2 regions of the Mesorhizobium sp. P3_A2 genome follow, and region 2 is predicted to be linked to the other one. Evidence: riboswitches for the same ligand, from Rfam matches in the RefSeq annotation. Region 2 holds a riboswitch; the other holds the start of a gene.
The links. Region 2 has a riboswitch for cobalamin ahead of AC1DXM_RS01200 (CbtB domain-containing protein). Riboswitches for the same ligand answer to the same signal wherever they lie in the genome.

Region 1: another riboswitch for cobalamin. It lies ahead of AC1DXM_RS13030 (aromatic ring-hydroxylating oxygenase subunit alpha); the one in region 2 lies ahead of AC1DXM_RS01200 (CbtB domain-containing protein).

The regions. Positions count from the first base shown of each region.
Region 1 covers NZ_JBFUGC010000005.1:13,269-16,666, forward strand. The annotation lists gene AC1DXM_RS13015 (DUF680 domain-containing protein) at 1-93, opposite strand, end outside; gene AC1DXM_RS13020 (DUF680 domain-containing protein) at 217-420, opposite strand; gene AC1DXM_RS13025 (DUF680 domain-containing protein) at 501-704, opposite strand; cobalamin riboswitch at 1,206-1,408, shown strand; gene AC1DXM_RS13030 (aromatic ring-hydroxylating oxygenase subunit alpha) at 1,526-2,773, shown strand; gene AC1DXM_RS13035 (FAD-binding oxidoreductase) at 2,852-3,398, shown strand, end outside.
Region 2 covers NZ_JBFUGC010000001.1:256,101-259,498, forward strand. The annotation lists gene cobO (cob(I)yrinic acid a,c-diamide adenosyltransferase) at 1-161, opposite strand, end outside; gene cobU (bifunctional adenosylcobinamide kinase/adenosylcobinamide-phosphate guanylyltransferase) at 161-661, opposite strand; gene AC1DXM_RS01195 (CbtA family protein) at 558-1,388, opposite strand; gene AC1DXM_RS01200 (CbtB domain-containing protein) at 1,404-1,583, opposite strand; cobalamin riboswitch at 1,620-1,814, opposite strand; gene AC1DXM_RS01205 (gamma-glutamylcyclotransferase) at 1,882-2,574, opposite strand; gene AC1DXM_RS01210 (aromatic ring-hydroxylating oxygenase subunit alpha) at 2,697-3,398, shown strand, end outside.

The DNA.
Region 1 (3,398 bases), on a different contig from region 2:
GTCGACGGCGCTAGAGCCGACATTGTCGTTGCGGGCATAAGCACTGCCGGCGGCAACCAAAAGCGCAGCGGCAGCAAGAGCGATCTTCTTCATGTCAAGTCTCCTGAATTTTCATCATGTGGCAGAGCGGTTGGTGATCACGCCGCTCTGCAGCTTGTTCGATGTTCGACTGGGATCGTTGTCCGAAAAACTCTGAGGTCAGATCCCGATCGTCTGTTAGCGACCGAAGAGGTTACGGTCGGCGCCCTGTGCGGGGGCCTGAGCAGCCGAATCCGACTTCGCAACCGAAGCCGTGTGGCCACTATCGGTCGACGTAACCGCAGGCTGGTTGGCGCCGTTCGAACCATAGTTGTCACTGGCGGCGAAAGCGCTGCCGGAAACGGCCAGAACGGCGGCGGCAGCAACGATGATCTTTTTCATTTTAAATACTCCTGAATTTCTTCGAGATCCCAAGACCGGCGGATAGGCCGCTACGCTTTTGTTTGGATCGGGATCAGCTGTTAACGGCCGAAGAGGTTGCGGTCGCTGCCCTGAACGACGGGCTGCTTGTCAGCGGGCGCCGACTTCTGAATGGAAGCCGTATACGAGCTGTCAACCGCGGCAGCGGGCTGGTTCGCACCATTGGAACCATAATTGTCGCTACCAGCGAAGGCGCTGCCGGTGATGGCCAAAACGGCCGCGGCAGTAAGGATGATCTTTTTCATTTTTAGTACTCCAGTTTTGCTGTCCGTCTAGCGGCGTGTGGTGGGAGCAATTCGCGTCGTTCGGACAGCCCCGATGTGGGAAAGCCATAGGCTGGTTTCCAATCACGAAGTTGTTCCGGCTGGGCCATGATTTCACCTCTTGTAATTTTCATAAGCATGCCTACCATCTTACTTTATGTAAATAATACAAAGGCTTATGTGGCCATGCCATCCGGCTCACCGAGTGTGTCCGGGCGTCAGCGTTCACACTGTCCTGCACGCATTGTCAACAGAAACGAACCGTTCGGTTCGATTTTAGAAACTGCTAATAGTCACTTTTCGATACCGTTGACGTGTTTTTCCTTAGTCGGCAGTCTGATTCGAAGTGAGTTGCGAGGGCCGCGATCCGCCCCGAAAACAACACCGTCAGCCCCACGATCGTCTGCCGCCGCGTTTGTCGTGCGTGTCGCGCCGCATGGAGACGATGTCGCTTTCATGCCGATGTCGCGATCGCTGCCGTGATTAGATGATCGCATCTCAGGTGCCGCTTCGTGACGACGGAGCGGAGAATTGGGAAGCCGGTCAGAATCCGGCGCTGCCCCCGCAACGGTGGTGGAGTTCAAGTCGCAACGGGAGACCACTGGGCGAGAAGCCTGGGAAGGTGTCGCGATGGTCCGCAAGGACAACTCCAGAGCCCGGAAACCAGCCCGAGATGCTTGAACTCGACTGATCGCGGTGGGCGGTCAAGAGGTGGATAGCGCATGCCCGGCGTGTTGCCGGCCTGCGGCCGATCCTTCCTCCATCACCACCAAGTTCAGTCCTTAAACCACGAGGACAGAACTATGGATGCGCGCAACGATATGCTGAGGCTCTTGAACGGCCGCAAGCAAGGCTTTTCGCTCGAGCAACCCTTCTACACCGACCCGGACTATTTCAAGCTCGACATGGAGCTGATCTGGTATCGCGACTGGCTGTTCGTCGGCCATGATTGCGAACTGCCGAAGCCCGGCAGTTATATCACTGTGCAGATCGGCGACTATCCGGTGGTGCTCGTCCGCGACCAGAAGGGCAACATCAACGCCTTTCACAATTCCTGCCGCCATCGCGGCAGTCGCGTCTGCAACACCGACAAAGGCACGGCGGCAAAGCTCGTCTGCCCCTATCACCAGTGGACCTACGAGCTCGATGGCCGCCTGCTCTTCGCCCGCCAGATGGCCGAGGGTTTCGACAAGAGCCAGTTCGGCCTGAAGCCGGTCGCCTGCGAAAGCGTGGCCGGGTACGTCTTCATCTGCCTGGCGAAAGAACCCGCAGACTTCGCGCCGATGCGGGCCATGATCGAGCCCTACCTCAAGCCGCACCGGCTGAGCGAAGCCAAGATCGCTTTCGAATCGACCATCGTCGAGAAGGGCAACTGGAAGCTGGTCTGGGAAAACAACCGCGAGTGCTACCACTGCGCCGGCAACCATCCGGAACTCTGCAAGACCTTCCCGGAAGCGCCGACGGTAACCGGCGTGCAGGGCGCCGACAGCGATCCGGAGATGCTGGCGCATTGGGCGAAATGCGAAGCGGCGGGCCTGCCGAGCAAATTCCGCATCGATCCGGCCGGACAATACCGCGCCACCCGCGCGCCGCTGCTGCGCGATGCCGTCAGCTACACGATGACGGGAAAGCGCGCGGTGACGAAGAACCTCTCAGACACTGTTGCCGCCGACCGCATCGGCACCTTGATGCACTACCACTATCCGACGACCTGGAATCACATCCTGATCGACCATGCAGTGACCTTCCGGGTGCTGCCGATCAGCGCCACCGAAACCGCAGTGACGACCAAGTGGCTGGTGCACAAGGATGCGGTCGAGGGCGTCGACTACAATCTTGAAGAGCTCACCCATGTCTGGACCGAAACCAACGACCAGGACCGCCGCATCGTTGAGGAAAACGCCTTCGGCATCCTGTCGCCGGCCTATGAGCCTGGCCCCTATTCGGAGCTGCATGAGGGCGGCGTGATCCAGTTCGTCGAATGGTATGCAGCCTTCATCGGTCCGCGCCTCGCCGAAGGCGGCCGGCCGGCGCTGCGCAGCGTCGCGTGAGCTCATGTCGCCCAAAAGTGTATCGCGGTTTTGGGATCACGACATGAGCAGAGCAAAAAGGACAGAGGGATGAATGCGATGACGGATCTTGGGCTCTATCGCCATCTCGACCAGATGGCGCCGTGGAACGACAGGCTGCAGGTGCTGGAAGTGATCGGCGTCAGCGACGAGGCGCCTGACGTCAAGACCTTCACCTTCCGCTCCGACAACCAGACCTGGTTCCGCTACAAGCCGGGCCAGTTCGTGACGCTGGAGCTGCCGACACCGGACGGGCCGCTGATGCGCACCTACACGCTGTCGTCGTCGCCGTCGCGGCCGTTCTCGATCGCGGTGACCGTGAAGGCGCAGGCCGGCAGCATAGGCACGCGATGGATGTTCGACCATCTGACGCCCGGCTCGCACGTCAAGGCCTACGGACCGGCCGGCGACTTCTCGTTGCACAGCCACCCCGCGGCCAAATATCTGTTCATCTCGGCCGGCTCCGGCGTGACGCCGATGATGTCGATGCTGCGCTGGCTGAACGACTGCGCGCCATGGACAGATGTCGGCTTCGTCAATTGCGCGCGGCGTGCGGAAGAGATCATCTTCCGCAAGGAACTTGAACTGCTCGGCGGTCATATGCCCG
Region 2 (3,398 bases):
AGCCCGAAGGCAGCTGTGGTTTTGCCCTTGCCAGGCCCGGTGTTGACGATGAGCAGTCCCTTCTCGACCGTTTTTTCCGCAACCTCGGCATCCTGCACCGCCTTGCGCTTGGCCATCTTGGCACGGTGGCGTTCTTCGTCTTTTGCGTCGATATCGGTCATTATTTCACCTTGAGCGGCAGCCCGGCCACCATCAATAGCACCGTATCAGCTAACGCCGCGACCTGCTGGTTGAGTCGGCCGGCCGCATCACGAAACCGGCGCGCGAGTGCATTATCGGGCACGATGCCTAGTCCGACTTCGTTGGAGACCACGAACCACGGCCCGCGCGGTCGCGACAGCACGTCGGCCAACCGCCGGCATTCTGCGTCGAGGTCATGGTCGGAAAGCATATGGTTGGTCAGCCACAGCGTCAGGCAATCGACGAGCACCGGCTGGTTGTCGGGTAGCGCTTCGAGCGCGCCTGCAAGATCGAGCGGCGCATCGATGGTCGCCCAGCCTTCGCCGCGCCACGACCTGTGTTGCGCGATGCGCTCGCGCATTTCGTCGTCATAGGCTTCAGCGGTGGCGATATAGGCCCATGGCGGCGGCAGCGCCGTCGCCAGGGTTTCGGCGTGCGCGCTCTTGCCGGAGCGCGCACACCACGCCGATGGCAGCACCAAGCACCAGCCAGAACACCAGATTGGTCACCGTAACCGCCACCACGAACTGATGGTGCAAGCCTTCCGGGATTGCCGTCACGAAGCTGTCCGGCTGCGGCGCACCGACAATATGTGGCGCCACGATCAAAGCCACGGCAAGGATCGCCAACGGCAGCGACTTGCGGAAGGCGAGGAGGCCCAGGCCAGACGCTGTCGCCGCCACCGTTGCCCACCACCAGATCTGGCGCTGCATGAGGTCGGCTACCGGCATTGCCGGCAGTTCGGGCGGCAGGCCAAGGCCCGGCGCCAGCGTGAACGCGGCAAAGCCGGCCAAGCCCCAGAACACGCCCTGGCGCCAGCTGCCGATTCCCCCAGCGAACTCGGAAACCGCGACCAGAATCAGCGCGAAACCGATGCCGGTGACGATATTGGCGACGACACTGAAAGCGAAGCGCTCGAAGCCATCGGCCGGCGACCAGCCTTCGTCTTCCGCTGGAGCCGCCGCTTCGACCGGCGCCGGTGCGGCTGAGCTCATAGCGTTTTCCGCCGGTGCGGCACTCCTCATGGCATCGGTGGTGTTGGCGGCCGGTGCCGCAGCATGGTCGTGCTTGTGGCCGCCAGCCTTCTCAAAAACTTCGGCCTGGTAAATCAGCGGGTCGGTGGCAAAGGCCTGCATGCAGGCGAGAACGACGCCGGCCACGAGCCCGGCGATCGCCGCGATAAACACGACGTTGCGAAACAGGTTCATGATGTCAATTCCTCGTCAGTGGCAGGGAAAAGCCATCGAATGGCGATAGTCGTGCGCGGCGTTGTGGACCACATCGATATGCGAGAAGCCGACAACACCGACAACGAACAGGCCGAGAAATGCAGTGAGCACCAGCTGCATGAAGCGCGACTGCGAGGAAACGGAAGCGCCGAGGGAAACGGAAGCGGTATTCATATCTTGTCCTTTCGCCCTCCACCCGAGGGCATCGAAGTCAGTTCCCTGTCGCCGGCAGGTCTCCTGGCTCGCGGATCAGCGCCCTTCCCCACCTTCCCGAAGAAAAATCCTCAGTGGCTTGGAGAGGACTACCGCACACAGTTGCGGGGGCAGCCACGGCATTGGGCAACAAGTCAGCCCTCACCGCATTCCCTCTTGGTCCCTAATGGAACCGACGACATGCGTGACTATAGGCTGAAACAGCCGCATCCGGCAAACCAAATTCCGCCGGCCAACAGCGCGAATGCGCCATGCGGCGCTACGGGTTCAAGGCGGTGATCCGCTCGGCGACCAGCCGCTGCAGCCGCCACAGATGGCGGTCGTGAATGCCGCGCTCCTCCAGATTCTTCACCGTGTTGTAGAGATAGTCGGCGCCCGACCCCCAGTGCCCGCAGGATGTCGCCAGCCTGTCGACGACCTTCGCCTCGTCGAGCGGGCCGGAATAGGTCAGGCCGTTGCGGTTGATGACGAAAGCCAGCGCCCTGAGCGGCCCGGCCTCGCTTGCAAGCTTCAGCATGCGCGGCCGGTAACTTGTCGGCTTCAGCGTGACTTCGCGCCGGAATAGCTTGCCCAGTTGCTGGCGCCTGTTGTCGTGGGTCAGCCGAAAGGCGACGCCTTTGCACTGGCCGCCACTGTCGAGGGCCATCATCAGGCCGGGGCTTTCCTTGGTGCCCCGCCAGCGCGTCATGTTCATGCAGAAAGACCGGTGCCAGCCGCGTGCCAGGGCAACGCGGTCCTCGACATAATCGATTTCCGGCTTCCAGATCAGCGAGCCATAGCCGAACAGCCATAGCGGTTCGCTGTCAGGGAGCTCGGCCTGCAATTCATCCAGCAGCGCATCATAGTCGCTGTCATCCAGGTGCAGCGCCTCCGGGTCGGGTCCGGGGTCCCTGATCTCGCGCCAGCAGCGCGCGACCAGCTCGGGCGTAAGCGACATCTGTCGTGCGGCCAATTTTCCGAATCCCCATTGTCACGAGATGATTATGCGCCGTGCCCCAAACCGGCAATGCGGCACCCTGATTGACAAACGATTTGCCGGGGTGTCGGCTGGCGTATCCCTAGAGGAAACCGGCCATGCAACCCAGCCCGAGCGAGCGCGATCCCTATAATGGCCTGACCCGGCTAGAGCCGACGCTGCCGTCCTCGGCCTATTGGGACGCCGGCGCCTACCAGCGCGATCTCGACGCCATCTGGTACAAGAACTGGCTGCTCGTCTGCCGCGAGGCCGACCTTGCCCGGCCTTTGGCGTTCAGAACATTTCGCGTCGGCACGCAGGAAATCGTCGTGCTGCGCGACGACACCGGCGAACTGCGCGCCTTCCACAACACTTGCCGGCATCGCGGCTCGCAGCTTTGCCAGGAAAGCGAGGGCCGGCTGAAGGCGCGGCTCATCACTTGCCCCTACCACGCCTGGTCCTATTCGCTGCGCGGCGATCTGGTGCGCGTGCCCTCGAAATCGCTGCCCGACGGTTTCAACAAGGCCGATCATCCGCTCTACCGGGTGGCGCTGTCGGTCTGGCGCGGCTTCGTCTTCATCAACCTTGCTGAAAGCGTCGACGGTACGGCTACGTCATCCTTCGATCCGGCATCCGGCAATCTCGGCAACTGGCCGCTGGAAACGCTGGTATCAGGCCATGTCCTGCGCAAGGTGATGAACTGCAACTGGAAGATCTTTTGGGAGAACTTCAACGAGTGCCTGCATTGCCCTGGCGTCCACAAGGACCTGTCACGGCTGGTGCCGATCTACGGCCGCGGCCTGATGAGCCGGCACGACGAC